DNA from 2 places in the Variovorax sp. 10L426 genome. Region 2 is predicted to be linked to the other one. Evidence: riboswitches for the same ligand, from Rfam matches in the RefSeq annotation. Region 2 holds a riboswitch; the other holds the start of a gene.
What was found. Region 2 has a riboswitch for glycine ahead of AC1DHL_RS21425 (D-amino acid dehydrogenase). Riboswitches for the same ligand answer to the same signal wherever they lie in the genome.
Positions count from the first base shown of each region.

Region 1 (23,086 bases), on a different contig from region 2:
CCTCTCTGCGGCTGGTGCTACGCCGCCGAGCCGCTGGTCGAGGCCGCACGTGGCGTGCCGGGTCTGTCGGTCGAGTTCCACGGCGGCGGGATGATGACCGGCCCCAACCGCCGCACGATCACGCCCGAATGGCGCACCTACGTGATGCCACACGACCATCGGATTGCGCACCTCAGCGGACAGCCTTTCGGCGCGGCTTACTTCGATGGCCTGCTGAACGACAGCGGTGCGCTCCTGGACTCCGCCCCACCGCTGACCGCCATCCTGGCGGCGCAGGCCGAGGCCGGTCGCGGGCTCGACATGATCCGGAGGGTGCAACGCGCCCACTACGTGGAGGGTCGCCGCATCGCCGACTCGGTCGTGCTGCAAGACCTTGCGACGGAGATCGGGCTGGACCCCGCGGCGTTCGCGGAAGCCTTCGACTACCTGTCTGGCGAAGCCACCCAGCGCCACATCGCCGACAGCCGCCGCTGGCTCGCAAGGGCCGGCGGGCAGGGGTTTCCGACCTTCGCGCTCGAATTGCCGGCCGGCCGGCTCCTCGCGCTGGACGCCGGCCGCTATCTCGGCAAGCCCGACGCCTGGGCGACGCAACTGCGAACCCTCATCGCCGAATCGACTTCCTCTTCAACCGCCACAAAGGCCACATCATGAGCAAGATTGCCGTCCTCGGTATCTCCGGCCACGCCGGCTCGCGCATCGCCAACGAACTGCTTCAACGCGGCCACACGGTCACCGGGATCGCCCGCAAAGCGGAAAGCGTGCCGCAACATGCCGGACTCACCGTGAAGACGGCGGATGCCACGTCGCTCGACGCGCTGGTCCCGCTTCTTCGCGGACACGACGCGGTGATCAGCGCGACCCGCTTTGTCGGCGGCAGCGACGCCGCCACACTCATCGCCGCCACAAAGAAGGCCGGCGTGCCGCGCTTGCTGGTCGTCGGCGGCGCGGGCAGCCTGGAAGTCGCGCCGGGCAAGGCCTTGATCGATACGCCGAATTTTCCGGAGGCCTACAAACCGGAGGCCAGCGCAGGCGGCAGGCTCCTCAACGCGCTGCGTGGCGAGAAGGAGCTGGACTGGACGTTTCTTTCGCCCTCCGCGCTGTTCGCGCCCGGCGAGCGCACGGGCAAATTCCGCCTCGGCGGCGACGCGCTGTTGACGGATGCAAACGGCAAGAGCTGGATCTCGATGGAGGACTACGCCATTGCGATGGCTGACGAGGTCGAATCACCCAAGCACTCGCGGCGCCGCTTTACCGCTGGGTACTGAGCGCCTCAGCTCGTCTTCAGGCCTGAGCCTCGAGGGTGTGCTTCATCGCGCGCATACCCTCGTCGATCATGGCGCCGATCGGCTGCGCCATTGCGTGCGGCAGCAGGTCGGCGATCCAGACAAGGCGGCTGTGCACGGCGTCCTCGGCGAACACTTGCAGCGAGGCGTTGTGATGCGTGAGCCGGCCGCCAGTGGCAGACCAAACGATGCGCCGCGCCGCATTGTCGACATCGACGATCACCTCGCGCGCCACGATGCCGTTGGCGAAAGTGACGATCCGTGCGTCGGCCTCCAAGCGACAGTCCATCACGAAGCCCGGCACCAACCTGCGGTGAATTTCGCCGACATCACGAACAGCGTCCCAGATGGCGTCGGCGCCTGCCTCCACCTGCATCTCGCGTCGAATGGAAGCCATGAGCAGATCTCCTATCAACCGAACGGGATTACGGCCCGCCAGTGTAGGCCCGAAAGTGGGCGAGGCTGGGGGTTAGCGTGGCTAGCGCGAAACCCCCAGCAGCCGCTCCAACACTTCGGGCTGCGTGCGCAGCGTGGCCGCGTTGTCGGCATGGACGACGGTGCCGTGGTCCAGCACCACTGCTTCGTCGGAAATCGCGAGGATTGCCTGGGGATGCTGCTCGACGATGATCGCCGACAGTCCTTCGCCCTGCGTGATGCGGCGAATGGCGCGCAGCAGTTCTTCCACGATGATGGGCGCCAGCCCTTCGAGCGGCTCGTCGAGCAGCAGCAGCGCAGGGTTCACCACGAGAGCGCGTCCAACGGCCAGCATCTGTTGCTCCCCGCCCGACAACTGGGTCCCCAGGTTGCCCTTGCGCTCGGCCAGCCGAGGGAACATCTCGTACACGCGCTTGGGATTCCACTTGCCCGGTCGCGCCACGGCGGTGAGGTTCTCGTCCACCGTGAGCGACTTGAAGATGTTGCGCTCCTGCGGCACCCAGCCGATGCCCGCTGCGGCGCGCTGGTGCGACGAAAGCTTGTGGAGCGCCACGCCGCCAAGCGTGATGCTGCCGCCGTGCTGGCGCGTGGCGCCGGCCAGGGTGTTGATCAACGTGGTCTTGCCGGTGCCGTTGCGGCCCAGCAGCGCGAGCGTCTGGCCTTCTCCGATCGCGAGATTGATGTCGTGCAGCACGACTGCCTCGCCATAGCCGGCGCTCAGGTTTTCAATGCGCAGCAACTCAGACATGCTCGGCTCCATGACCCAGGTAGACCTCTTTCACCTTCGGGTCGTTGGCGATCGTGTCGGGGTCGCCTTCGGTCAGCAGCGTGCCGTTGACCAGCACAGTCATTCGATCGGCAAAACTGAAGACCAGGTCCATGTCGTGTTCGATGAGAAGAACCGAGACATCCGCAGGCAACGCGGCGACCGTTTCGAGCAGTTCTTCGCGCTCGCCCGCCGGCACGCCAGCCACAGGTTCGTCAAGCAGCAGAACGCGCGGCTCGCAGGCCAGCGCGACGGCGATTTCCAGCAACCGGCGCTTGCCGTACGCAAGATGCTTCGTCTGCTGCCGGGCCACATCGGCCAACCGGAACTGCTCCAGCAGTTGCCCTGCCCGTTCGGCCACCTGCTTCGATGTGCCAAGCGGCCGCCACCAATCGGTGCCCGCGCCCGTGTGCTGCGAGACCACCAGCGCGAGCGTCTCCAGCGGCGTCATCGAATCGAACAACTGGTTGATCTGGAAGGTACGCACCATCCCGCGTGCCACACGGCGGTGCGGCGCGAGACGCGTGATGTCCTCGCCTTCGAGCACGATGCGGCCCTCGGTGGGCGTGAGCACCCCGGTCAGCAGATTGATCAGCGTTGTCTTGCCGGCGCCGTTCGGTCCGATCAGCGCGTGTCGCGCGCCGCGCCGCAGATTCAGCGTGACGTTGTTGGTGGCCGTGATGCCGCCGAAGCGCATCACGAGGCCGGTCGCAGATAGGACGATGTCTTTCACGGTATCGCTCATGACCTGGCTCCCCCGCGGGCGTCAAACCATGTCCAGGGCTTGAACAGCCGCTCACGGCCAACCAGTACCATCAGCACCAGGATCAGGCCGATCCAGAACATCCAGTATTGCGGCGTGACGGTGGAGAGCGTGTCCTGCAACAGCTTGAACACGATCGCGCCCACGACGCCGCCATAGAGCCAGCCCACTCCGCCGATCACCAGCATCAGCAGCACATCGGCCGAGCGGTCGAACGAGAGCACGTCGAGCGACGCAAAGCCGGTGGTCTGAGCGAGCAACGCGCCCGCCGCGCCGGCCACCGCGGCGGCGACCGTGTAGATCACGGCCAGCCGGGAGACGACAGGGATGCCGATCGCCATGGCGCGCAGACGGTTGTCGCGCACAGCCATGAGCGTGGCGCCGAAGGGCGAATGGACCAGTCGCCGCATCAGCAGGAAGAGCAGCAGCAGCACAGTCATCGAATACCACGCGGCCGTGCGGCCGAACAGATCGAAGTCGAAGAGACCAAGCACCGGCCCCATCACCACGCCCTGCAAGCCGTCGGCGCCCCCCGTGAGCCAGTCGAGCTTGTTGGCAAGCTCGAGCAGCAGCAACGCCGTGCCGAGCGTCACCATCAGGCGGGTCAGGTCGGTGCCGCGCAGGATGGTGACGCTGGCCAGCGCACCGACGATGGCGCACATCACGATCGCCACCAAGAGGCCCACGGTCGGATCGGGCATCACATATTTGGCGAAGAGCGCCGCCGTATAGGCACCCAAGCCGAAGAAGCCCGCATGCCCCAGCGAGACGATGCCGGTATAGCCGAGGATGAGATCGAGCGACATCGCGAATAGCGCGACGATCGCGATCTCGTTGATCATGAGCGCGCGCGAGGGCAGCAAGAGCGGCAGCACGAACGCCACGGCCCAGACTGCGAACTCCCACGGACGCCAGCGCGCCTTGCGCAGCAGCGGTTGCTGGAAATCCATGTCAGCGCGCTCCCTTGCGCGTGAACAGGCCCTGCGGCCGCCACATCAGGATGAAGATCATCAACAGGTAAACCGTGAATGCGCCCATCTTCGGAATGAAGTACTTGCCGGCCACGTCGGCAATGCCGAGCAGCAGGGCGGCCAGGAGCGGCCCGGTAATCGATGAGGTGCCGCCGACGGACACCACGATGAGGAAGTAGATCATGTACTTCAGCGGAAAGGTCGGATCGAGCCCCAGGATCTCGGCGCCCAGCGCTCCTCCCAGGCCTGCAAGGCCGGAGCCGACCGCGAAGGTCAGCAGAAACACGACGTTGACATTGATGCCCATGCCGGCCGCCACGCGCGGATCGTCGACCGCTGCACGAAGCCGGCTGCCGAAGCGCGTCTTCGTCAAGATGAGCTGAAGCACCACCGTCAGCACCGCGCACACCGCGATGATGAAGATCCGGTAGTGGCCCATGCCCAGCAGCAATGCGCCGTCACCGATTTCGCTGCGGCCTCGCAGCCATTCGGGCAGGTGAATGTTCTGCTGCGAGGAGCCGACGAAGTAGTCGATTGCTGCAACCGCCATGAACGCAAGCCCGATCGAGAACATCACCTGGTCCAGGTGCGGCTTTCCATACATCGGCCGGTAGAGCGTGCGCTCGAGCAGCGCGCCCGCGGCGCCCACCACCACGAACGCCAGCGGCAGGCAAAGGAGGAAGGGCACGCCCAGCTGCTGCATGGCGAACACCGTGAGGTAGCCGCCGGCCATGGCGAAGGCGCCATGCGCAAGGTTGATGAAGTTCATCAGCCCGAGCGTCACGGCCAGCCCGACCGCGAGCACGAACAGCAGCATGCCGTAGGCGATGCCGTCAAAGAGAATGGTTAGCAAGGCTCGCCCCCAGGTTGCCCGCACTTCGTGTCGGGCGCCCACCCCCTGCCGGGGGCAACACCAGCGGCCCGGCTAAGCCGGTTCCGCGGTGTTCCACGGCAGACGCTTGGTGGGATCTTTGCGTCAATGTCGGTCAATGGCTGGTGGTGAATCACTGCTTGGTCTTGCCGGGGTCTTTCACGCCCTTGATGACGTCGAACTCGACGTTGTAGAGCTGGCCGTCCTTCTTCTCGACCTTGCGCAGGTACACGTCCTGCACGATGTCGCGGGTCTGGGCGTCGATGAGCACCTGGCCGCGCGGGCTTTCGAAGACCTGGCCCTTCATTGCCGCGAGCAATGCCTCGCCGCCGCCCTGGCCCTTCGTGGTCTTGAGGGCGTCATAGATGACGTGCATGCCGTCGTAGCCGCCGACCGCCATGAAGTTCGGGCGCATGTTCTTGTTGGCCTTCTCGAAGGCTTCGACGAACTTCTTGTTCATCGCCGACGGATGGGCTGCCGAGTAGTGGTGCGAGGTGACGACGCCCAGCGCGCCGTCGCCCATGTCGTTGAGTTGATCGTCGTCCGTCACGTCGCCGGTGGCGATCAGCTTGATGCCGGCCTTGTCCATGCCGCGTTCGAGGAACTGCTTCATCACGGCCGAGCCCGCACCCGAGGGCACGAAGACGAACAGCGCGTCAGGCTTGGCGTCGCGCACCTTCTGCAGGAACGGCGCGAAGTCCGGGTTGCGCAGCGGCACGCGCAGCGAATCGAGCACCTTGCCGCCGTTGAGTTGGAAGCGCTCCTTGAAGTACTTCTCGGCGTCGTTGCCGGGGCCATAGTCGGAGACCAGTGTGACGACCGTCTTGATGCCGTTCTTGGGCGCCCAGTCGCCCATTGCCACCGACACCTGCGGCAGCGTGAAGCTCGAGCGCACGACGTACGGCGAAGCTTCGGTGATGCTCGACGTGGCGGCCGCCATCACGACCAGCGGCGTCTTCGACTGCGTGGCGATCGGTGCGACCGCCAGCGCGGACGGCGTGATGCCCATGCCGGCGAGCACGTCGACCTTGTCGTTGACCACCAATTCCTGCGCCAGGCGCTTGGTGACATCGGGCAGGCCGGTGTCGTCCTTGACGATCAACTCGACTTTCTTGCCCGCCACGGTGTCGCCGTTCTGCGCCATGTAGAGGCGCGCTGCCGCCTCGATCTGGCGACCGGTGGAAGCTTGCTGACCCGTCATCGGAAGGATCAGGCCGATCTTGAACGTGTTGTCCGCGGCGTAAGCCAACGGCATGGCCAGCGCGATGGCAGTCAGACTGGCAGCCTTGACGAGATGGCGACGAAGCATGGAGCTCTCCTTTTTCGGTAGGTGCTGAAATGGTGAAACGGGGGGTATTGTGACGAGATGCAAGCGCGCCGGGGCGTCGGCAAACACCTAGCTTGCCAATGAAGCGATGGATTTCTGCGCGATCAGAGAATACGGCGCGCGATCATCGCGCAATGACTTGAGAACGAGGCGAGGTATCCAGGATTCGTTGTGTTGACGGGCATGTTCAGTTTCGTCGGCGGATGAGATTCACGCCCGGCAGGGGATGGGCCTGCACGCCGTGCAGCGCTTCGCGGAGGTTGCGCTGCGCGATGCGGCTGTGCTCGCGCATCAGCGCCTCGGCGCGGGATCCCTCGCGATTCTCGATCGCGTCGAGCACTTGCCAATGCTGGTCCTGCGCAACGAGAAGCATGTCGCGCGCGGCGGGTGCGTTCGCCTGCACGACGACGAAGGCGGAAGGCGATGCGAAAGGCAAGTTGGTCACGCGTTCGGTTTGCAACGCAATCAACGGACTGGCCGAGAGTTCGGACAGCAGGCGATGGAATTCCTCGTTGAAGGCCACGTAACGTGAGAACGCCGCATCGTCCAGCGCGGGCTCGCGCAACAGTTCATCGATGCGTTTGAGGCAGGCGCGCGCCTCGCGCAACACCACCGGCGACACGCCGCGCTCCGCTGCAAGCCGGGCCGACAGGCCTTCGAGCGTGCCGCGCAGTTCGATCGCATCGGCCACGTCGCGCTCCGAAAAGGTCCGGACGGCATAACCGCCGTTGGGCAGCGCTTCCAGCAAGCCCTCTTGTTCGAGACGCATCAGCGCGCTGCGCACCGGCGTCCGCGACACGCCGAGCATTTCAGAGATCGCCACTTCGGCGATGCGTGCACCACCGGGCAATTCACCCGCCAGCACCATCTCGCGCAACCGCAACTGGGCCTTCACCGCCTGCGAGCCGCCGGCTTCGACCGGTTCGACGCTCAAGCCGGTTGCGACCGAAGCGGCATGGGTGCTTACTGGAAATGCGGGGGTGCTCACAGGATACGGACTGTATACATGAATACCAACAATTTCGGTCCTCTGCCCTGAATCGAGGGTAAACACTCATGCCCATGTATCCGCTCTCCCCCTGCCCTGTGCGGATACGATCGACCGTTCTATTCCAGATTTCGACGGAGCCAATCCCCATGTCACAGCATGCCCAACTGCCTGCCCGATACGACCACGTCGGCAGCTTCCTGCGCCCCAAATACCTGCTCGAGGCGCGCGAGCAGAAAGCCAACGGCGAGATCACGCCCGAGCAGCTTCGCAAGGTCGAAGACAAGGCGATCACCGAGATCGTCAAGTTCCAGGAAGACATCGGCCTCAAGAGCATCACGGACGGCGAGTTCCGCCGCACCTATTTCCACATCGACTTCCTCGAACAGCTCGGCGGCGTGAAGACCGACATCCCGGTCACCATCCGCAAGCCCGATGGCACCGAGGAATTGGCCCCGCCGGTGATGCGCGTCATCGACAAGGTGCGCCACGCCAAGAACATCCAGCTGGCGGACTTCCAGTACCTCAAGAGCCAGGTGTCGGCCGGCAACACGCCCAAGGTCACGATCCCCTCGCCCACGATGCTGCACTTCCGCGGCGGCCGCGCCGGTATCAGCAAGGAGGCCTACCCCGAACTCGACCCGACCTTCTACGACGATGTCGCGAAGGCCTACGGCGACGAGCTGCGCTCGCTGGCCGAAGCCGGTTGCACCTATGTCCAGATGGACGACACCAACCTCGCCTATCTCTGCGACGAGAGGATGCGCGAAGCCGCCCGCCAGCGCGGCGACGACCCGAACGAACTGCCGCACCGCTACGCCGCCTTCATCAACAAGGTGGTGGCGCAGAAGCCCGCCGGCATGACGCTGGCGATGCATCTGTGCCGCGGCAACTTCAAGAGCACGCACGCCGCGGCCGGCAATTACGAGCCGGTGGCCGAGGCACTGCTCAAGGAAATGGACCTCGACGCCTACTTCCTCGAGTACGACGACGCGCGTTCGGGCGACTTCCGTCCGCTGCGCTTCCTGCCCAAGGGCAAGACCGTCGTGCTCGGCCTGGTGACCACCAAGTTCGGCGAAATGGAGGACAAGGACGAACTCAAGAGCCGCATCGAGGCCGCCGCCAAGTACGTCTCGCTCGACCAGCTCGCCCTGTCGCCGCAATGCGGTTTCTCGAGCACGGTGCATGGCAACAACATCGCGGTGGAAGCCCAGCGCGCCAAGCTGCGCCTGGTCGTCGAGACTGCGCAAGAGGTCTGGGGCTCGACCTGAAGGCGTAACCGTGGTGAAGTAGCGTCATGTCCATGAAGCTCTTCACCGGTCCCCTCAGCATGTTCGGCGCCAAGGCGCAGATCGCGGCCCTTGAAAAGGGGCTCGCGTTCGAATGCATCATGGTGCCCTTCGATCGGGACGACAACTACGAGCCCAGGCACCCCGAGGTGCTTCGGGTCAATCCCAAGCGACAGGTGCCGGTGCTGATCGACGGCGAGGTCGAGCTGTTCGATTCGACGCAGATCTTCGAATACCTCGAAGACCTTGTTCCCGATCCTCCTCTATGGCCCGCCGGCGTCGCAGCGCGCGCCCGAGCACGGCAGCTCGAGCTCAAGTCGGACGAGGTCTTCTTTCCTCAGGTGGTGAAGCTCTTCGGCCTGCAGAACGACATGCAGAGTCCTGCGGCCGTGGCGGCCTGTGCCGCTTGCGATCGCTTCGGCAAGGAACTGGACCTGCTGCTCGAAGGCCGCGACTACCTCGCCGGCCCTTATTCATACGCCGACATCGCCTTCTACATGGCGCACGTATTTGCGGACCGCAAGGGCGCAGGCATGACCTCCTCCACACCACGGCTGGTGGCCTGGCGCGATCGCGTCGGCGCACGGCCGGCGGTGCGCGAAGTGGTCGGCGCCATGATGCGCTTCCTCGCATCGCAGGGGCGTCCGGTCCCTGCATTCCTGCAGTCGCACCTCCGCACGTGAACCAGATCGACGACCTGCTCGACTGGCTGCCCTCGCCGTCGCAGCATTTGCTTGTCGTCACGATTGCGCTGCTTGTCTATGTGCTGACCACGCGCGCCCGGCGCGAACAGCGGGCGCCCTCGACAGCGATCGCGTGGGTCATGGGATTCGCGCTGATGCCCTACATCATCCTGCCGATGTACCTGCTGTTCGGCCAGCGCAAGCTGCGGCCGCCAGGGTCGCCGCGGCCGCCGCGCACGGGTCCGACGGGACATTGGGCTGCCGATCTGATCGAGAGCTTCGGCCTGGCGCCGCCCGGCCCCTGCGAGATTCACTTCCATTCCGACGGCGCGGCCGCACGCGACGCGCTCTTCGCTGTGATCGAAGGCGCGCGGACGCGGCTCGATGTGGGCACGTTCATCATCGGCGACGACGCGCTGGGCCACGAGGTCATCAACAGGTTGTCGCGGCGTGCGCGCGAAGGCGTGGCGGTGCGCGTGCTGCTCGACGGCTTCGGCGCCCTTTCGCTGCCGCGCTCGCACTTCGACACGCTCCGCGAAGCGGGTGCCGAAGTTGCCGTGTTCCGCCCGATCTTCAGCCTGCGTCGTACCGGTCCGCGCAATCTGCGCAACCACCGCAAGGTCACGATTGCGGACGACGGCTGGCTCTGGTCGGGCGGCCGCAACCTCGCCGGCGAATACTTCACCGGCAACGACGAGCACCCGGTCGCATGGCGCGATCTGTCCTTCGATCTCCGGGGCAGCGTGGCCGCCGCGGCAGCGCGGCAGTTCGACCATGACTGGTCGTCGGTGCGCAAGCGCAAGGCGCGCGCTGCGGCCGCCGTGGACAAGCCGGCCGAGGGCAACCTCGCGCAGTTCCTGCCGAGCGGCCCCGACCAGACCGAGGACACGGCACATGCGCTGCTGGTTGACGCCTGCTTTCGCGCCGAACAACGCTTGCTGGCCATCACGCCTTACTTCGTGCCCGGCGACGGCCTGCGCGACGCGCTGCGTCTGGCCGCGCGGCGCGGTGTGCAGGTGACGATCGCGATTCCAGCGCATTCGAACCACCGCCTGGCCGACTTCGTCCGGGCACGCGCGATGCGCGACCTCGCGCGCGCGGGGGTGACATTCCGGATGCTGCCGTTCATGGCGCACGCCAAGGCGGTGGTCGTGGACGAGGATCTCGCGATGTGCGGTTCCATCAATCTCGACTTGCGCAGCCTGCTGATCAACCACGAGGCAGCCGTGGTGTTCTACGGCCATGACCAGGTCGACTGGCTCGCGCAGTGGATCGAAACGACAGCCTCCGCCGGCGAGAACTATCGCGCGCGCCGACCCGGCATCCTGCGTGACTTGGCCGAAGGCCTCCTCCTCACCATCGCCTTCCAGCTCTGATCGAACTCGCCGGCCGGCGTGCCGACGACGCCGCCTTGTCAGATACTCGCCTTCTCGATCTCGAACACTTCAGGAGAGATGCATGGGAAAGCTTGTCCAGTTCAACCGTCCGGACGGCGGCGCCGTTCAAGGGTATCTCGCGGAGGCCGACAAGACCTTCGGCTCGGTGGTGGTGATCCAGGAATGGTGGGGTTTGAACGACCAGATCCGGGGCGTGGCCGAACGCTTTGCCAGGGCCGGCTTCACGGCCCTGGTGCCCGACCTCTATCGCGGGAAATCCACCGTCGAGGCCGAGGAAGCCCATCACCTGATGGACGGCTTGAACTTCGCCGACGCGGCCTCGCAAGATGTGCGCGGCGCGGTGCAGTTCCTGAAGGCGCGCGGCGGCAAAGTGGGCGTCACCGGTTTCTGCATGGGCGGCGCGTTGACGGTGCTGGCCTCGACGATGGCACCTGAAGCCGACGCCATCGTCGTGTGGTACGGGTATCCGCCGCTGGAGTACGTCGATGCATCGAAGATCTCCGCACCGGTGATGGCGCACTGGGCCACGCAGGATGCGGCCTTTGCCATCGCGGGTGCCGACGCGCTCGAAGAGAAACTGCGTGGCGCGGGCGTGCGCTATGAAGGCCATCGCTACCAGGCGCAGCACGCCTTTGCCAATGAAGACGCCCAAGGCCCGGGGCGCATTCCGATCACGCAATACGACGCCGTGTGGGCACAGCGTGCGTGGGATCGCACCGTGCGATTCTTTGGGCGCGAACTCGCCTGAGGGCGCGGCCGCTTCAACGCTTTGCGGTCGCCTTGTCGGCCTTGCTGGCCTTGTTGGTGTAGCTCGCGTTGCCAAGCCCGGTGCCGATGGTCAGGACGGCCCAGCGCTTCACGTCCTGCATGAAGGGCAACTCGCTCAGCCCCTGGACGACCGCGTCGTTGTGCATCAGCGCGACGGTGGGGTCGCCGTCGATGAGCGGGAGCCTCTTGCACAGCTCGCTCGGCAGATGGAAGTTTTCGCTCTCCCAGTCGCCGGGGAGGTTCTGCGCACCGCGTGAAATCGATCCGTCCTTGCGAATCAGCCCGGGGCAACCGATGCCGACGAACGGCGCGAGTCGGATGCCTTTCTTCTTGCAATGGCGGATCTGCTTTTCAAGCATTTTCGCGAGCCGGTCGACCAGCGCCTTGCGGCTCGGGCCATCGTCGGCATGGCGCCATTTTTCGCGGTGGATCACTTTGGCGTGCGAGAGGTCGGGCGAACGTCTGATCCGCGTCTTGACGATGCCGCAGCGCACATTGGTGCCGCCGATGTCCAGCGCCAGGATGGCGTCGCGGCGCTTCAGCAGCGGCGGCGGCACGAGGTGCACCCAACCGAGCAGGCCGCCATCGTCTGTCGCATGGCTGATGCGCCCCAATTGCACCGACTGATTCATCTCCTGCAACATGGCCGCTGCCTGCAGGATCGCCCGCTCTCCGACGTCACTTTCGGGGAAGCCGCCGCCGATGACGACGCGCTCGACACCTTTCCATGACGGCTGGCGCATGAAGCGATCGATCACCGAGGCCAGTTCTTCCGCGAATTCCTCGATGACCGCGTGGACCACGTCCGCCGCCTCGGACGCCTTTTCGCCGAGCGCCTGGTCGAGCATCTTCTTGCTCATCTCCCTGGAATGAAGACCGCCCAGCGGGTCGTTTCCCTTCTTTCGGCGACGGCGGCGCCAGCGTTCCAGCAGTTCCCTGAAGGCGGTCTGGCTGGCCTGGTCGCCGATGAAGCCGTCCTTGTCGTGCAACTGGAGGCTGTAGCCCTCGACCACGACCGAAGGCAGTTCGCGTGCGCCGTGCACGTCGGCCAGAGGATGCGCGTCTTTTTCGACTTTCTCTTTTGCCATCGTGTTTCCCGGATGCGCCGTTCAGTCGGCCGTGGTCGCAAGTATCAGGCGTGCGGCTTCCTCCGGCGCATCCCAATGCGGATAGTGGCCGCATCGCTCGAACCAATGGATGTGCGCATCGGGGAAAAGCGCCTGCGCGCGAGCGGCCTGCCTCGGGAAGCAGATCCGGTCGAAGCGCCCCCAGCCGATCACGAGTTGCTTGTCCAGGCTCCCGGCCGCCACGCCTTCTTGCGGCGACCCTTGCACCAGGCTCTTCAGCATCATGCTGAACGACGATGCCGAGGCCCAGTTGCGCATTTCGTCCAGAACCATCGAAGGCGAAAGGCCGGCGGCTTGGGCCGATACCTGCCTCAGCAGGAGCACGCGCGACCATTCGTGCGTCGTGATCGCCGGCATCGCGAACTGCAGCGCGCGCGCCAGCCGCCACGAGAGGCAGACGGAGGCCCGGTAGGCGTGGCGCTCCCATCCTTCCCAGAAGCCCACAGGCCCCAGCGAGACGACCGCCCCCAGCACGCCGCCGCGCCGCGCCAGTTCCAGAATCAATTGCGCCCCCACGGAACTGCCGGCGGCGTCGATGCCCATCAGGTCGTGTTCATGCAGAAACTGAGCGACCGCGTCGCACATCGTGCGAATGGAGACTTCGCCTTTCAGCTCCGGACTCTTGCCGAAACCCGGCAGATCGATCGCCACGACACTGCGCTGTGCGGCCAACGGCGTCAGCACGGTCCGCCACGACCGCCAGGTGCCGCCAAGGCCGTGGACCAGCAACAGGGGCTTGCCTTCACCGCGTCGAACATAGTTGATCCGCACTTGTTCATTCTGCGTTCATCCGCTGCAGCGCAGCATCGGCACGGCGCACGATCCTTTGTAGGAGAACGAGCCTGCGCATCGGATGGTCCTCGCCGCCATGACGCCGATACACTGGGTCGATGCGTCCACTGCGCCGAATCTGGCTCACCTCCCTGGCTTGCCTGGGCCTGCTGGGCCTTCTGGGCAACCCCATGCCGTCGCACGCGCAAGGCGGGGCCGACGAACTTCGCATCGGCTCCAAGCGATTCACCGAGTCGTACATCCTGGCAGAGGTTCTCGCGCAGACCGCGGCGCCGCATACCGCCGCCCCCCCGGTGGTCCGGCAGGGACTCGGCAACACGGCCATCGTCTACGAGGCCTTGAGTTCCGGCAGCATCGATCTCTATGCCGAATACACCGGCACCATCGCCCTGGAGATCCTCAAGAGTCCTCAGTCGATGACGCTCGAGGACATGAACGCGGCGCTCCGGCCGCTGGGCCTGGGCGCCGCGATTCCCTTCGGGTTCAACGACGGCTATGCGCTCGCCATGCGCGCGGCCGATGCGGACCGCCTCGGCGTGCGAAGCCTGAGCGACCTCGCCAGCCATCCTGAACTGAAGCTCGGACTGTCGAACGAGTTCATCGGCCGCGCCGACGGCTGGCAAGGGTTGGCTGCGCGATACGGTTTCACACAGACGCCGACGGGGCTGGATCATGGGCTCGCCTACGACGCCATCGCGGCGAAGCAGATCGACGTCACCGACATCTACACCACCGACGCCAAGATCGATCATCTCGGCCTCCGTGTGCTCGAGGACGACCGCCAATATTTCCCTCGCTACGACGCGGTGGTGCTCTACCGGCTCGACGTGCCGACAAGATTGCCCAAGGCGTGGGCGGCACTGCAGAAACTCGAAGGCCGCGTCGACGAGCACGCCATGATCGCAATGAATGCGCGTGCCGAATTGCAGGGCGTGGCGTTCGACGCGATCGCGCGTGACTTCCTGGCGCAGAGCAAGATCGTCGCCCAGGCACCCGCCGCCAAGACAACCGGCTCCGCCCTCCCCAAGGAAGCCGCGGCACGGGGTTTCCTCGCCAAGCTGTTCGGCCCCGACCTTGTCCGCCTCGCGCGTCAACATCTGCTCCTGGTGGCGGTCTCGGTCGGGGTCGCCATCCTGATCGCGGTGCCGGTGGGAGTCCTCGTTTTTCCGCACCTGAACGCGCGTGCGCTCGTCCTGGGGCTCACGGGCCTGCTGCAGACCATTCCCTCGCTCGCACTGCTGGCGATCCTGATCTCGGCCGTCGGCGCGATCGGCCTGGTGCCGGCGCTGATCGCGCTCACGCTCTATTCGCTCTTGCCGATCATGCGGAACACAGTCACCGGCCTGGCCGAAGTCCCGGTCGGGTTGCGGCAGGCAGGGACCGCGCTGGGAATGACCGGCGGCCAGACCCTGCGGGTGGTGCTGCTGCCGCTCGCGCTCCCCACGATCCTTGCCGGCGTGCGGACGGCGACGACCATCGCCATCGGCACCGCGACGATCGCGGCCTTCATCGGCGCGGGCGGTTTCGGCGAACGCATCGTGACCGGCCTGGCACTCAACGATCGCGAACTGCTGGTCGCCGGGGCCATACCCGCGGCGGTGCTGGCCCTGCTCAGCGAGGCATTCTTCGAGTGCATCGAATACCTGATGCGTCGCAAATACTGAAACTTGAAACTGAACGCATCGACAGGCTTCTTCCGGTGCAGCAACTTCACTGAATTCGCCGTTGGGCACGCCTTCGATCCCTTACACTCGCGCAGTCAGGAGAGAGCCCCGCCGCGTCGGGGCCGCCGAAGGCGCAGGTCCCATCGAAGCACGGGCCCGAACGCTCAGGCAAAAGGACTGGCGAAGCGCCCGCATTCAGGGCGTTTCCTTGCTGGAGAGAGACGACCCGTCGCGACGACGGACTCGTCCACCGAAGGAGCAAGCCCCGATCGTGGGGTGAATCTCTCAGGTAAAGCGGACAGCAGGGGTGGCCCATGGCTTCGGCCATGGATCTGGACTGCCCCCTTTTGGAGAGTGCCTTGGCCTCCGCATCGACTGACGATCTTCTGAAGACCCCGCTTCACGCACTGCACGTGGAGCTTGGCGCGCGCATGGTGCCTTTCGCCGGCTACTCGATGCCCGTGCAATACCCGGCGGGCCTCATGGCCGAACACAAGCACACGCGCGAGGCTGCGGGACTCTTCGATATTTCCCACATGGGCCAGTTGCGCCTGTCGGGCCCCGATGCCGCGGCCGCCTTCGAGACGCTGATGCCGGTGGATGTGATCGGCCTGGCGCCCGGCAAGCAGCGCTACGGACTGCTGCTCAATGACGACGGCGGCATCCTCGACGACCTGATGTTCTTCAACGAGGGCAACGACTCGCTGTTCGTGATCGTCAACGGCGCCTGCAAGCAGGCCGACATCGCGCACATCACCGCGAAGATCGGGCACCGTTGCCAGGTCCTGCCGATGCCCGACCACGCGTTGCTCGCGCTCCAGGGACCGCAGGCTGGCGCGACGCTGGCGCGTCTGTCGCCCGGCGTCGAGCGCTTTGTCTTCATGACCGGTGGCGCCGTGCAGATCGGCGGCATTCCGGCTTTCGTGACCCGCAGCGGGTACACCGGCGAAGACGGCTTCGAGATCTCCGTCGGCGCCGCGGACGCCGAACGCCTTGCGCGGCTGCTGCTCGCGCAACCCGAGGTCAAGCCCATCGGCCTGGGAGCGCGCAATTCGTTGCGGCTCGAAGCCGGGCTTTGCCTCTACGGCAACGACATCGACGAGACGACCACGCCAGTCGAAGCCTCGCTCGTCTGGGCCATGCAGAAAGTGCGACGGTCCGGTGGTGCGCGCGAAGGCGGCTTCCCGGGCGCGGCCAAGGTGCTGGCGCAACTCACTGCCGCGGACGGCACGGCGGGCCATCTCGACCACGACACCCTCAAGCGCAAACGCGTGGGCCTCGTCGCGCTGGAGCGTGTTCCGGTGCGCGACGGCACGCTGCTCGAATCCTTCGAAGGCCTCGCCATCGGCCAGGTGACCAGTGGACTGCTCGGTCCCACGGTCGACCGGCCCGTCGCCATGGCCTACGTTGCGCTGGCCTATTCCGAGCCCGGCACGCGCATCCAGGCGATGGTGCGCGGCAAGCCGGTGTTGATGGAAGTCAGCACCATGCCTTTCGTCCCGGCGCGCTATTTCCGCGGCTGAGACCCGATCTTCAAGTCCTGCCGATTTCGTTCCGATTTCTTATCTCAAGGAGCTTTTGTTCATGACCACCAAGTACACCAAGGATCACGAGTGGGTTCGCCAGGAAGCGGACGCGACGCTCGTCACCGTCGGCATCACCGTCCACGCGCAGGACGCACTGGGTGACGTGGTCTTCGTCGATCTGCCTGAAGTGGGCAAGACTTTCGCCCAGGGCGAGGTCGCGGGTGTGGTCGAGTCGGTCAAGGCCGCCGCCGACGTCTTCATGCCGGTCTCCGGCGAAATCACTGAAGTCAACGAAGCGCTGCGCGCCGACCCCTCGCTCGCCAACAGCGCGCCGATGGACGCAGGCTGGTTCTTCAAGGCGCGCGTCAGCGAGGTGACGCAACTCGAAAGCCTGCTCGACGACACCACGTACGAAAAGTTCGCAGCCGAAAACTGAGCTAATCCCAGTCCCCTGCCCTCCTGAGCCCTCCATCCATGTCGACATCCGTCCTGCCCCTCTTCCCTTCGCTCAGCGAGCTTGAGAACGCCGAGGAATTCATCGCGCGCCACATTGGCATCGAAGCTGCTGACGAATCGCGAATGCTGTCGGCGATCGGCTCGGCCACGCGGGCCGAACTGATCGACGGCATCGTGCCGCCGGCCATCCGGCGCGCGCGGCCGATGCGCTTGCCTGCGCCGGTGACGGAGGCCGACGCGCTGGCCGAACTCAAGGCCATCGCCGCGAAGAACAAGGTGGCGAAGAGCTTCATCGGACAGGGCTACTACGGCACCCACACGCCGGGCGTGATCCTGCGCAACGTGCTGGAGAACCCCGCCTGGTACACCGCCTACACGCCCTACCAGGCCGAAATCTCGCAAGGTCGCATGGAGGCGCTGGTCAATTTCCAGACGATGGTTTGTGACCTGACAGGCATGGCCATCGCGAATGCGTCGATGCTCGACGAGGCCACCGCGGCGGCCGAGGCGATGACGCTCGCGCGCCGCAGCGTCAAGAGCAAGAGCAACGTGTTCCTGGTGTCGGGCGACTGCCACCCGCAGACCATCGAGGTCATCAAGACGCGCGCGGCGCCGCTGGGCATCGAGGTACGGGTCAGCACGGTGTCGGAGACCCTGCCCCACCTGATGGCGAGCTGCGAATTCTTCGGCGTGCTGGCGCAATACCCCGCCACGACGGGTCACGTACACGACCTGCGACCGCTCGCCGGCCACGCGCACCAGTTCGATGCAGCCTTCTGCGTAGCGGCCGACCTGCTCGCGCTCACGCTGCTCGCACCGCCCGGCGAATGGGATGCGGACATCGTCTGCGGCAGCACGCAGCGCTTCGGCATGCCGATGGGCAACGGCGGCCCGCATGCCGCCTACCTGGCATGCCGCGATGAATTCAAGCGCTCGCTGCCCGGGCGCATCGTGGGCGTCAGCGTCGACACGCACGGCGAGCCCGCCTACCGCCTCGCGCTGCAGACACGCGAGCAGCACATCCGGCGCGAGAAGGCGACGTCCAACATCTGTACCGCGCAAGTGCTGCCCGCGGTGATCGCCAGCATGTACGCGGTCTACCACGGACCCGAGGGCATCCGTCGCATCGCGCAGCGCGTCGCGTCACTCACGTCGATCCTCGCGCAAGGTCTCGAACAGATGGGCCGCGAGTTGATCAACGCGACGGCGTTCGACACGCTCACCGTCAAGACCGGCGAAGACACCGCGAAGATCGTGGAACGCGCCGAGGCCGCCTGCATCAACCTGGGTCTGCGCGTGCAGAACCACCTGGGCATTTCGCTCGACGAAACCACGACGCGCGCCGACATCGAGACGCTCTGGGCGCTGTTCGTGCCCGCGGGCACGCCGATGCCGCGTTTCGACGAACTCGCCGGCCGGATCGCCTCGCGCATCCCCGAGGACTTGCGCCGCACCAGCGCATTCCTGACGCATCCGGTCTTCAACACGCACAAGAGCGAAACCGCGATGCTGCGCTACATCCGCAGCCTCGGCGACAAGGACCTCGCGCTCGATCGCAGCATGATCCCGCTCGGGAGCTGCACCATGAAGCTCAACGCGACGAGCGAGATGATCCCGATCACCTGGCCCGAATTCGCGAACATCCATCCCTTCGCGCCGGCTGAACAGCTCCAGGGCTATGCCCAACTCGACAAGCAGCTGCGCGCATGGCTGTGCGAAGCCACCGGCTACGCGGGCATCAGCCTGCAGCCCAACGCGGGCTCGCAGGGCGAGTACGCGGGCCTGCTTGCGATCAAGGCCTTTCATGAAGCCAGGGGCGAAGGCCATCGCGATGTGTGCCTGATTCCCTTCTCGGCGCACGGCACCAATCCGGCCAGTGCCCACATGGCCGGCATGAAGGTGGTGGTCACGGCCTGCGATGCCGAAGGCAATGTCGACATCGACGACCTCAAGCGCGCATGCGGTGCCCATGGCGACAAGCTGGCCGCGGTGATGATCACCTACCCCAGCACCCATGGCGTCTTCGAGACCCGTGTGAAGGAGCTGTGCGAGATCGTGCATGCGCACGGCGGTCGCGTGTACGTGGACGGCGCCAACATGAATGCGCTCGTCGGCGTGGCAGCGCCCGGCGAGTTCGGCGGCGATGTGAGTCACCTGAACCTGCACAAGACTTTCTGCATTCCCCATGGCGGCGGCGGTCCGGGCGTCGGCCCTGTGTGCGTGGTCGAGGACCTGGTGCCGTATCTGCCGGGCCATGCGACGGGCGGCATCGCCTCACACGGCGTGGGCGCGGTGTCGGCGGCACCGCTGGGCAATGCGGCCGTGCTGCCGATCAGCTGGATGTACTGCCGCATGATGGGCGCGCCCGGCTTGAAGGCGGCGACCGAGACCGCGATCCTCAGCGCCAACTACATCAGCGCGCGCCTGAAGGATCACTATCCCACGCTCTACGCAAGTCCGAATGGCCACGTCGCGCATGAGTGCATCCTCGACTTGCGTCCCCTCAAGGATGCCAGCGGCGTGACCGCCGAAGACGTCGCCAAGCGGCTCATCGACTACGGCTTCCATGCACCGACCCTGAGCTTCCCCGTGCCCGGCACGCTGATGGTGGAACCCACCGAAAGCGAACCGCTCGCCGAACTCGATCGCTTCATCGACGCGATGATCGCCATTCGCGGCGAGATCCGCCGCATCGAGGAAGGCGTCTGGCCGAAGGAAGACAACCCGCTCAAGAACGCACCCCATACTGCCGCCAGCCTGCTCGGCAGCGAATGGACGCGACCCTATTCGCGCGAACTGGCCGCGTTCCCGCTCGCGACGCTCAAGGGCGCCAAGTACTGGCCGCCGATCGGAAGAGTCGACAACGTCTACGGCGATCGCAACCTGTTCTGCAGTTGCGTGCCGGTGGGCGATTGGGCGGCCGCTCGCTGAGCTGAACGCGCGCGGGCCGACGGGTTCAGTTCATCGCGCGCAAGACGCGTCGGATCTCTTCCTCGTCGACATCTCGCGCTGCTCCGAATCCGGCGATGTGCCGGCCGCCTGTCACGCGAATGGCGACGAACCGGAAATCGCCGAGCTGTGTCATGGGCTCGGCCTCGGGAAATCGCTTCAGGTACGCGTCACGGCACGCTTTCCACTCGGGACTGCCGGGTTCCAGCCGTCCCGCCGCCCCATCGAGGGTGACGCGCGGCAAGGCATGCACGGGCTTGCCATGCACCTCGCGCGCCGTGACGAGAAGCGACAGTCCCGGCCTCTGTTGAAGATGCCGGCTGTGGGCGGCCAGTCCGCTCACATGGATGACAAGGCAAGCTTGCGAAGGCTCCACGGCGAAAGGAACCATCGAGACAAAGGGCGAGCCATCGTCATCGATGGTCCCCAGGGCAGCGGTGCGACGGGCCTTCAAGAGGGCCCGCATCTCTCGCGTCAGCCTGGCTTCACGAGGCGGCGTGGCCTCGCGTTGCCCATCGCTCACCAACGTTGCTGCTGCCTGCCACCGTGGATATTGCCGGCGACACCACCCGCAAGTCCGCCGATGGCCGCACCGGTCCAGGCGTCGCCTCCGGAGATCGCGGCGATGCCTGCGCCGGCCGCCGCGCCCATGGCGGCGCCACTCATCGTTCCTTGTTGCTGCGGGGTCATGTCGGTACAGCCCACGGCGAGCACCGCGGCAGCCACGGCCAGTGTCCAGTTGAGTCGTTTCATGATCCGTTTCCTTTCACTTCTTCTGAAGACCGGGAACGGCCATTTCAAACCAGATGATGTCGAGCACCGGACGCTTGAGCTTGTCGGGGTTCGCCGCATACCACTTGTCGATGCCGGAACTCACGCCGTCCAGCGTCTGCCCCTGCATTCCCTTCGCCAGTCGCGGAATGAAGCTCTGGGCATCGCTCGGCGGGTTTCTCGACGAATAGGCCGCCTCGACCTGAACCAGATTGGCGAGCCCCACGAGATACGCCTTCTTCACGGCGGGGTTCGACGTAGTCCATTGCTCGCCGGTCACAACCGGGATTTCGGCCGCCTTGGCTGGTACGCACGTCAGCGCCAGAGCCATGCACGCCGCCGACAGGGTCGCACGTACTTGCAGTTTCGATGTCATTGCGTTCTCCAACGGATTCCCCTCGTGTGAATGGACACATCGCGGTCCACGGCACGCATGCCCGGCCGCGCACGCATACAGCCGGATTGGATGCTCTTCTTCCGGCTGCGATGCATCGTGCGCTGCGACGTCGAGGCATGTCAAGCGCGTCGATCAAGGGTTGAAGCCCCAGATTTCGGTGAGTACTTTCGTCCCACTTCGCGTGTTGTTGTCTCGCAGAAGGAACACAATAGACGCACCATGCGCAACCTTGTCCTTCTTGCGGTTCTGTTCGCGGTCGGCCCGATGGCCGGCGCCGACGTGATCCGCTGCGCGGACGCGGCGGGCAGGGTGAGCTACACCGATGGCACATGCCCGGCGGGCGCCAAGAAGGTGGCGCGCGTGTCGACGGTGGAGCCGGTCAGCGTCGTGCGCGGGCCCAATGACCCTCGGCCCGAACAGAGCATCGACGCCGGCGCTCCACCAGGCGATTCGAGGGAGGTCGCGGCAATCCCGCCTCAAGCACCTTCGGGCCCCATCATCATCGACGGCCGCCGCGACGGCAATGGCGGCAGCGCGCTGCCGAGCGACTCGCGCTGGAGCGATCGCGGCGTGGACTCGATCGTGATCGACGACGGGCTGTATCCCGCGCCCGGCATCTCCCGCCCGTCCCGGCCACGCGACATGCGGCCGCGCATCCGCAATTGCGGATCCAGAACCTGCGAAGACATGCAGGGCAACCACTTCACCCACTCCGGTCAACTCGACCGCTTTCGCAGCATCGATGGAAGAACCTGCCAGCCGGTGGGAACGACCGTGGTCTGCCGCTGAACCGGCGGACGGCACGGCGCTGAAAACGCGCCTTGCCGGCTGAACAACATTTTTTTACAGCGGCAGGCGTCGAGCCTGTCGATTTCGTCGTCGCTGCTTCGACGTGCATGCAGAGGCCGGAAAATCGCCGTCATATCGATAGGCAACCGGACTCGCAACCTCGAAGGAGCAACGACATGCGATACATGGTGATCGTCAAGGCCAGCAAGGAATCCGAAGCAGGCGCAATGCCCACGGAGCAGATGCTGACCGACATGGGCAAGTACAACGAGGAGCTGGTCAAGGCTGGCGTCCTGCTCGCGATGGATGGGCTGCACCCGAGTTCGAAGGGCGCACGGGTGCGCTTCTCCGGCAAGCAGCGCACGGTCATCGACGGGCCTTTCAGCGAAACCAAGGAACTGGTGGCCGGATTCTGGCTTTGGCAGGTGCGCTCGCGGGAAGAAGCCATCGAATGGCTCAAGCGCGCGCCCTTCGACGACAACACCGAAGTGGAGCTGCGCCAGGTCTTCGAGTTGGACGACTTCGGCGCCGAATTGACGCCCGAACTCAGGGAGCAGGAAGAGCGCCTGCTCGCGGAAGTCGCCGCGAAGAAAGCCTGACCTCGCGACGCATCCAGAAGACACCCAGGAGATCCAGACATGAAGTTCATGATCATTCGCAAGGCCGACAAGGACACCGAAGCCGGCATGATGCCCACCGAGCAGCTCGTCACCGACATGCTCAAGTACAACGAAGAGATGATCAAGGCCGGCGTGATGTTCGACGGCATGGGCCTCCAGCCCAGCTCGAAGGGAGCGCGCATCAAGTTCAATGCGGGCAAGCCGACGGTGATCGACGGCCCCTTTGCGGAAGCCAAGGAACTGGTCGCCGGCTTCACCCTGATCCAGGTCAAGTCGAGGGAAGAAGCGCTCGAGTGGGTCAAGCGCTGGCCGCCCATCGACGGCGACGGCCATGTCGAGCTGGAGTTGCGCCAGATCTACGAACCAGAGGACTTCGGCGCCGAGTTCACGCCCGAGATGCGCAGGCATGAAGCGCTCCTCCGCGAGAGGAAATAGATGACGTCGATCGCGCCCG
Region 1 covers NZ_JBFTJF010000004.1:149,138-172,223, reverse strand. Annotated here, with positions in the region: gene AC1DHL_RS07425 (DsbA family protein) at 1-651, shown strand, start outside; gene AC1DHL_RS07420 (NAD(P)-dependent oxidoreductase) at 648-1,265, shown strand; gene AC1DHL_RS07415 (SRPBCC family protein) at 1,282-1,680, opposite strand; gene AC1DHL_RS07410 (ABC transporter ATP-binding protein) at 1,762-2,466, opposite strand; gene AC1DHL_RS07405 (ABC transporter ATP-binding protein) at 2,459-3,217, opposite strand; gene AC1DHL_RS07400 (branched-chain amino acid ABC transporter permease) at 3,226-4,197, opposite strand; gene AC1DHL_RS07395 (branched-chain amino acid ABC transporter permease) at 4,199-5,071, opposite strand; gene AC1DHL_RS07390 (ABC transporter substrate-binding protein) at 5,223-6,398, opposite strand; gene AC1DHL_RS07385 (GntR family transcriptional regulator) at 6,604-7,350, opposite strand; gene AC1DHL_RS07380 (5-methyltetrahydropteroyltriglutamate--homocysteine S-methyltransferase) at 7,554-8,675, shown strand; gene AC1DHL_RS07375 (glutathione S-transferase family protein) at 8,708-9,376, shown strand; gene AC1DHL_RS07370 (phospholipase D-like domain-containing protein) at 9,373-10,752, shown strand; gene AC1DHL_RS07365 (dienelactone hydrolase family protein) at 10,835-11,521, shown strand; gene AC1DHL_RS07360 (ROK family protein) at 11,535-12,629, opposite strand; gene AC1DHL_RS07355 (alpha/beta fold hydrolase) at 12,651-13,439, opposite strand; gene AC1DHL_RS07350 (ABC transporter permease/substrate-binding protein) at 13,631-15,124, shown strand; glycine riboswitch at 15,211-15,310, shown strand; glycine riboswitch at 15,326-15,436, shown strand; gene gcvT (glycine cleavage system aminomethyltransferase GcvT) at 15,451-16,647, shown strand; gene gcvH (glycine cleavage system protein GcvH) at 16,709-17,086, shown strand; gene gcvP (aminomethyl-transferring glycine dehydrogenase) at 17,125-20,037, shown strand; gene AC1DHL_RS07330 (HugZ family pyridoxamine 5'-phosphate oxidase) at 20,063-20,578, opposite strand; gene AC1DHL_RS07325 (hypothetical protein) at 20,575-20,808, opposite strand; gene AC1DHL_RS07320 (hypothetical protein) at 20,822-21,202, opposite strand; gene AC1DHL_RS07315 (DUF4124 domain-containing protein) at 21,443-22,012, shown strand; gene AC1DHL_RS07310 (YciI family protein) at 22,189-22,611, shown strand; gene AC1DHL_RS07305 (YciI family protein) at 22,651-23,067, shown strand; gene AC1DHL_RS07300 (RNA polymerase sigma factor) at 23,068-23,086, shown strand, end outside.
Region 1: another riboswitch for glycine. It lies ahead of gcvT (glycine cleavage system aminomethyltransferase GcvT); the one in region 2 lies ahead of AC1DHL_RS21425 (D-amino acid dehydrogenase).

Region 2 (8,214 bases):
CGGCATTCCCATGGTTTTCGGGGCCGGCGCTCGCGCAGGCCGCCGACGATGCGCCCGAACGCGTCAAGTCGCTGGGCGTGGTGACTGTCACCGGCGGGCAGCCGACTTCGTTGCCGACGCAGATTCCGACGACGATCGAAGGCATCACGCGCGAGGAGATCGAGACGCGCATCAACGCCACCGACAGCGAGGACGCGCTCAAGTACTTCCCCAGCCTCCTGGTGCGCAAGCGCTACATCGGCGACTACAACCACGCCATCCTGTCGACCCGCGCCTCCGGCACCGGCAACAGCGCGCGCTCGGCGGTCTATGCCGACGACATCCTGCTGTCGAACTATCTCGGCAACGGCATCGCCAACGGCACCAACTTCGCGCCTCGCTGGGGCCTGGTCACGCCCGAGGAGATCGAGCGGGTGGATGTGATGTACGGGCCGTTCTCCGCGGCCTATCCGGGCAATTCCGCCGGCGCCGTGGTGGACTATGTGACGCGAATGCCGTCGCAACTCGAGGCCCACGTCAGCACGGGCTTCCAGTCGCAGCCCAACAGCCTGTACAACACCCACCAGACCTTCAACAGCTGGCAGGGCAGCGCGTCGCTGGGCAGCCGCAGCGGCGACTGGTCATGGTGGATCGACGTCAGCCGCGGCGACAGCGAAAGCCAGCCGCTCACCTTCACCACCGCCACGGTGGCATCGGGCACGCCCGGGCGCGCAGGGACGCCGGTCACAGGCTACGTGCTGGGGCTGAACACCACGAACACGCCCTGGTACATCCTGGGCACCGGCACGCAGTACCACACGATCCAGGATCACGCCAAGCTCAAGCTGGCCTACGACTTCTCGCCCACGGTAACCGCGACCTACACGCTCGGCTGGTGGCAGAACACTTCGGAAGGCCGCCCCGCGACCTACCTGAGCAATGCCGCCGGCCAGCCGGTCTACAGCGGGCTGATCAACATCCTGGGGCGCAGCTTCAATCTCGCGCCCACCGCCTTTCCGCTGACCAACGACGACCAGACCCACTACATGCAAGGCCTCTCGGTCAAGAGCAACACCAAGGGCGAATGGGACTGGGAGGTCGCTGCCAGCCTGTACGACTATTCGAAGGACCAGCAGCGCGCGCCGACGGTGGCGCCACCTCTCGCGAACTTCGGCGGCGCCGGAACCTTGCAGGACCAGGGCGGGGCCACGGGCTGGAACACGCTCGCGGCCAAGGGAACGTGGCGGCCACAGGGGATCGGTGGCGCCCACATCGTCGACTTCGGCCTCGAGCGCGATGCCTACAAGCTCGGCATTCTCAAGACCAATGTCATCGGCAGCTGGCTCGATGGCCCCTCCGGAACCCTGGTCAGCAACGTCGGCGGCAACACGCAGACCGTGGCCGGCTGGGCGCAGGACAGCTGGGCCTTCGCGCCGCGGTGGAAGACCGTCCTCGGGCTGCGCGTGGAGAACTGGCAGGCGGACAATGGATTCACATCGACCGCGACCAGCAACCTGGCCTACCCATCGCGCAACGAGACGGACGCTTCTCCCAAGGGCGCACTGGCCTACCAATGGAGCGACGACACCGTGCTGAAGGGGTCGGTGGGGCGTGCGGTGCGCTATCCCACGGTCGGCGAACTCTACGGTGCCACCACCGGCGGTGCGCTGTCCTTCATCAACGACCCTTTCCTCAAGCCCGAGAAGTCGTGGACCGAAGAGCTGTCCGCGGAAAAGGACCTCGGCAATGCGCTGGCGCGTGCGACTCTCTTCCATGAGATCACGGACGATGCGCTCTTCACCCAGGTGATTCCGGGCACGAACCCGGCGGTCTCGCGCGTGCAGAACGTCAAGCAGGTGCGCACCACCGGCCTGGAGCTCGCCTACTCGGGCCAGGACGTGTTCGTGCGCGGACTGGAACTCGGTGCGAGCCTCACCTACGCCAACTCCAGGATCGCCGAAAACCCGGCCAACCCGGCCAGCATCGGAAAGTGGCAGCCGCGCGTGCCGCGGTGGCGCTCGACGGTGTTCGCCACCTACAAGCCGGACGCCAACTGGTCCTATACCGCTGCGGTCCGCTACAGCGGCACTCAGTACTCCAACCTGGACAACAGCGACGTCAACGGCTTCGCCTATTTCGGCGCAAGCAGGTACATCACACTCGATCTGCGGGTTCGCTATCAGATCGACAAGCAATGGTCGATGGCCTTCGGCATCGACAACGCCAACAACTACCAATACTGGAATTTCCATCCGTACCCCCAGCGCACGTACACCGCTGAACTGCACTGGGATCTTTGACTCCACACTTCACGAAGGATCTGCCATGAACCCCACTCTCACCTACAAGCATCTCGCCGCCTGCATCCTGCTGACGGGCGCCGGCAGCGCCCTGGCCCATGTGACCCTGCCACCCGGCGGCGGTACCGCAGGCACCAACTACGAAGCCGCATTTCGCGTCGGCCACGCCTGCAAGGATGCGAAGAGCACGACCGGCATCGCCGTACGGCTGCCCAAGGGCTTCGCATTCACCGATGCACAGGCGCGCAAGGGCTGGAAGCTCGAAGCGCCGTCGGCCGGCGACAACGGCGGTGAAGTGCGCTGGACGGCGGAGAACCCGCAGTCGGCACTTCCCGGCAGCGAGCGGGCCGACTTCGTGCTGCACGGCAAGCTGCCGGCCACGCCCGGCGTCCTGTGGTTCAAGGTGCTGCAGACCTGCGACAACGGCAGCGCCGACTGGGCGCAGATTCCGGCCAGTGGCAACGACACCAAGGGTCTCGAGAGTCCCGCCGCCCGGCTCGACGTGCTGGCGCCCGGCGTGGCAGCGGTCGACGTGCGCGATGCCTGGATCCGCGCATCGGTGCCGGGCCAGAGCGGCACCGGTGCTTTCATGAAGCTCAGTGCGCCGTCGGGCGCGCGGCTGGTCGGCGCCTCGACGCCGGTGGCCGGCGTGGCGGAAGTCCACGAGATGAAGATGGAAGGCGACACCATGCGCATGCGCCCTGTCGAGGGTGGCGTCGAGTTGCCGGCGCGGCAGACCGTCGAGCTCAAGCCGGGTGGCTTTCACGTGATGCTGACCGACCTGAAGCAGCCCTTGCCGAGCGGAACCAATGTGCCGATGACGCTGCGCTTCGAAGATGCCAAGGGACAGAAGACTTCGCTGAATATCAACGTGCCCGTGCTCACCGGCGCCGCGGTACCCGCGGGCGGCGAACACAAGCATTGACCCGCCCAAAAGCCCGCGTCCTTGGAGTAAGCTGCCCGGACAACAATACTCTTCCGGAGACCCTCATGAGCGACGCAAGCAAGCCTTTCGCCTTCAGTCAGTTCGTTCCCGGCTTCGACTTCCTGAGGAACCTGGCGAGCGGAAGCGCTTCGGCCGGCGCCAGTGCGGTTCCGGGCATGCCAAGCCTTTCCAGCTGGGTGGCCCCGACGCTCAGCGTCGAGGAAGTCGACAAGCGCATCCAGGAGCTCAAGACGGTGCAGTTCTGGCTCGAACAGAACGGTCACGCCCTCAAGGCGACCATCCAGGCGCTCGAAGTGCAGAAGATGACGCTGTCGACGCTGCGCGGCATGAATGTGCAGATGGAAGATCTGGCGAGCGTCTTCACGCGGCAGGCCGCCGCGGCGACGCCCGCATTCCGCGACGAGGCGCCGGCGCAGGCCCCCGCACCTGTGGCCGAGCCGGAGCCGAAAGCGGCAGACAAGGCAGATTCCGAGGAAGCCGATGCGGCCGCCGCCAAGTCGAAGCGCGCAAAGGCCAAGGCTGACGGCCCGTCGGATGATGCGGCAGGCGTTGTGGACCCCCTTCAGTGGTGGGGCGCGCTGACGCAGCAATTCCAGCAGATCGCCAGCGCTGCCTTGCAGGAAGCATCCCAGCTGAAGATGCCGGCCGTGCCCCAACCGCTGTCCGATGCCATGGACCGGGCGATGGCGCCGGCATCCGGCAAGGCCGCGCGCAAGCCTGCCCCTGCCGCAACCAAGAAGAGGCCAGCCGCCGGCCGAAGCACCACCGCGGCCGGCAAGTCGTCGACTCCGGCGCGCAAGCGGGCGCGCTGACACTGACAACCGTCGTCCCCTTCCCGCACAGAAAGCCGAGCGCATGAAGCTCTTTCCTTCCGGCCACGCCACCCATCCGCAATGGCGCATGGCTGCCGGACTCGTGCTCGCTCAACTGCGGGCGCAAATGGCGTTGCCCGATTACGCACACACGCCCACGCTGGGCCTGCTCTACATCACCGACCACTACTCTGCCGACGCGCAGGAAATCCTCGACCATCTGAGCGCCGAACTGCCCGAGATCACCGACTGGTCCGGCACCGTGGGCGTCGGCGTGGCGGCCAACAACGCCGAGTATTTCGACGAGCCGGCACTCAGCCTGATGCTCTGCGAATTGCCGAGCGATCAATACCGCGTGTTCTCCGGCGTGGCGCCTCTGGCCAATTCGGAGATGAGCGGCTTCGCGGCGAACACGGCGCTCGTGCATGCGGACCCGCGCACGCCGGAACTCGGCGAACTGATCGCCGAGATGGCCGATCGCACCGACACCGGCTACCTGTTCGGCGGTCTCTCGTCCGGGCGCGCCGGCTCCTTGCAGTTCGCGGTCGGCGGCAACGGCAACATCCCGGGACATGGCGCCGTGGGCGGCGTTTTCTCGGGGGGCTTGTCGGGCGTGGTGTTCGGCGAAGGCGTGCGTCTGGTGTCGCGCGTCACGCAGGGCTGCCAACCCGTGTCGGAGGAGCGTGAAATCACCGAGGTCGACGGCAACCTGCTGCTGACGCTCGATGGCGAGCCTGCACTCGATGTGCTGCTGGACGATCTGAACGTATCCCTCGACGCGCCCGAGCATGCGGTGGACGCGGTGCGTGCCACGCTGGTGGGGCTGGCCGAGGCCGGCAGCGACGGCGTCCGTCGTACGCGCGACCTGGGTGCCGATGTCCGGGTGCGGCACATCATTGGCCTCGACCCGACGCGTCGCGGCGTGGCGATTGCCGACGTGGCCGAAGTCGGCATGCGCTTGAGCTTCTGCCGGCGCAACGCGCAGGCCGCGCGCTCCGACCTCATGCGTGTGTGCGCCGAAATCCGGGAGGAACTGGAGCCCGAGGAGCAAACCTTGGCCACCGCGCGCGCAGTGGCGGCCGGCGAGGCCGAAGCGGCGCCGCATCCGGCCCGCCGCATCGCCGGTGCCGTCTACGTGAGTTGCTCAGGCCGCGGCGGCCCGCACTTCGGCGCGCCGGGCGCCGAGTTGCAGATCGTGCGACACGCGCTGGGCGATGTGCCGCTGGTCGGCTTCTTCGCCGCCGGCGAGATTGCGCGGCACCACCTGTATGGCTACACCGGCGTCTTGACGGTCTTCACCAGCGACGACTGAGGCTTCGTTTCTGCGCGCGCGCCGGTGAAGCTGAAATCCACCTCGGGCGCGAGACCGCTGACGATGCGTGCGATCGACTTGCCCGAGCCGCAGGCATGGGTCCAGCCCAGCGTGCCGTGGCCGGTGTTGAGGAACAGGTTCGGCAGTTTCGTCGCGCCGATCAGGGGCACGTTGCTCGGCGTCGCTGGGCGCAGCCCGGCCCAGAACTGAGCTTGCGTGGCGTCGGCGGCACCCGGAAACAATTGTTCGACCCGTCGCACGATGGCTTCGCAGCGCACGCGGTTCAGGTCGCGGTCGTAGCCGTTGAACTCCGCCGTGCCTGCGATGCGCATCCGATCGCCGGTTTCGGAGGTGTAGCGCGAGAAGACGAGCTTGAATTCGTCATCGGTCAACGACACCTGGTAGGCCTTGGGCGCGTCCACGACCGGCATCGTGACCGAATAGCCTTTGGCCGGGTAGATCGGCAGGCGGATGCCCAGCGGCGCGGCAAGCAGCGGGCTCAGGGAACCCATGGCCAGCACGAAGGCATCGCCCCGGATGCGCTGGAACCGGCCCTCGCTATCGGTCGCTTCCACATGGTCGATCGTTCCGCCGGCCTCACGAAGAGCGGTCACGGTGTGGCTCATCAGGAAGCGAACACCTGCGGCCTTGGCCAACGCTGCGAGTTCGCGCGCGAAGTGGTTCGCATCGCCCGATTCGTCTTCGGCGGTGTAGGTGGCGCCGGCCAGTTGCGGGCGGACGTGCGCCAGCGCGGGCTCAAGTTTCACTGCTTCATCTGCCGAGATGACGCGGCGATCGCAGCCCAATGCGCGCATCTGTTCGGCTGGCGCCAGAGCGGCGTCGAATTCCTTCTGCGTCGTATAGAAGTGCAGGATGCCCTGGGTCCGCTGGTCGTAGGCGATGCCGGTGTCGCGGCGCAGTTGCTGCAGCGTTTCGCGGCTGTAGGTGCCCAGGCGAACGATCTGCTCGATGTTGTGGCGGGTGCGCGCCGGCGTGCATTCGCGCAGGAACTGCAGTCCCCAGAGCCACTGCCGCATGTCGGCGCGGAGGCGGAAGAGCAGGGGAGCGTCCTCCTTGCCGAGCCATTGCAGCACCTTCAGCGGTGCGCTCGGATTGGCCCAGGGCTCGGCATGGCTCACTGATATCTGGCCGCCGTTGGCGAAGCTGGTTTCGGCAGCAGGTGTGGCCTGCCGGTCGATCACGGTCACTTCATGGCCGAGTTGCTGGAGGAAGTAAGCCGAAGTCACGCCGAGCAAGCCGGCGCCAAGAACGATCACGCGCATTTCAAGAACCCTCGAAGGTTGCAGCTCTTGGCTCGAACGGAAACGGATGCTGTGAAAAAGAAAAGCAACCGGACCGTGCGTCCAAGTTGCCGCTCCCCCTGTCCTCGGTACCTGAGAGATTCACCCGTTGCGCCCGCAACAGGTTTGCTCCTTCGGTGCATCACGTGGTGTGATGGCTCTCCAGACGGCTCTGACAGTTGGTGCAGTACAGGCTCGTTTGTGCGAGCCGACCTGAGCGTTTATGGGAGTTTGCGCCTTCGGTGGGGCCGCCAAGCGGCCCGCTCTCCTGCAGTGCGGCGATTGTAGGGGCGCCGCGCCCGGCTGGCTACAGCCCTCTGAAGGCGAAGTCGAGTTCGGGCCGCAAGCCGCTGACGATACGGGCGATCGATTTGCTCGCGCCGCAGGCGTGCGTCCATGTCGCCGTGCCCGGGGCGGTATTGAGGAACAGGTTGGGGACTCGCGTCTTGCCGACCATTGGCAGCCGATTGCGGCTCACCGCGTGCATGGCGGTTTCGAACGAAGCCTGCGCGGTGTCAGTCATGCCGGGAAACAGCGCCTCGATGCGCCTGAGGATCGCTTCGAAGCGGTCCGAGTCTGGCTCGCTCTGCTCGTCATGGCTCACGCGCACGGTGGAAGAAACCCGGAGATAGACACCGTTGGCGTTCTCGACGCGTGCGATTCGAAGCTTGCCCTGTCGGTCGTGCAGCACGATGTGCGGTGCGTGCGCGGCGTCCCTGACCGGCATCGTGGCGATGTACTCGCGAACGAAATTCAGCGGCATGTCGATGCCAAGGTCTTCCGCATGCGGAACGCTCGATGCGCCCAGGGCGAGAACATAGGACTGCGCGCGCACGGTGGTGGGTTGTCCTTGTGCATCCAGCAGGTCGACATGACTGATGCGGCCGTCACGCGTCTTCAGCGAGACCACGGTGTGCTTCATCATGAAGCGCACACCGGCCGCGCGGCAAAGAAAGACGATGCTTGCCGCGAACTGGGCGGGATCGCGTGCCGGGTCCTCGAGCGAGAAAGTCGCTCCGGCGAGCTTGCTGCCGACGGCATGCAATGCAGGCTCCAGGCCCGTGGCCTCTTCGGCGGAGAGCAGACGTTCCTCGCAGCCGAGTTCGGACCAGTGGGGTGCGCGGGCCATGCGCCCATGGAAGGCTTGGGCGTCGGTGAAGAAGTTCATGAGCCCGTTCGAGCGCGGCCGTTGCGACATGCCGGCCTCGTCACGCAGCGCACGTGCGCTCTCGCGGCTGTAGGCGGCGAGACGCACCATGTGCTCAAGCGGGTCGCGTTTCGCCGGTTCGCCAATGGCTCGGTCGAGCAGCTTGGCGATGCGATGACGCACCTTTGCGCGCAGGCGGGACCAGCCGCCTTCTGTTCGTCGCGCATAGGCCGAATCCGCTTCGGAGCGTTGCAGCGCAATCGCAGATTCGCTGGGTTCGGCCCGGCCCCGGGCCTTGGCGGCGGGGGTCGCGTGGCGGTCCACCACGATCACCTCGTGACCGAGTTGCTGAAGGTAATAGGCCGTCGTTACACCGAGCAAACCGGCGCCGAGCACAACCACGCGCATGTCCGAATC
Region 2 covers NZ_JBFTJF010000015.1:63,809-72,022, reverse strand. Annotated here, with positions in the region: gene AC1DHL_RS21445 (TonB-dependent receptor) at 1-2,279, shown strand, start outside; gene AC1DHL_RS21440 (copper chaperone PCu(A)C domain-containing protein) at 2,305-3,204, shown strand; gene AC1DHL_RS21435 (PhaM family polyhydroxyalkanoate granule multifunctional regulatory protein) at 3,270-4,037, shown strand; gene AC1DHL_RS21430 (FIST signal transduction protein) at 4,081-5,349, shown strand; gene AC1DHL_RS21425 (D-amino acid dehydrogenase) at 5,310-6,632, opposite strand; glycine riboswitch at 6,721-6,826, opposite strand; glycine riboswitch at 6,831-6,931, opposite strand; gene AC1DHL_RS21420 (FAD-dependent oxidoreductase) at 6,958-8,205, opposite strand.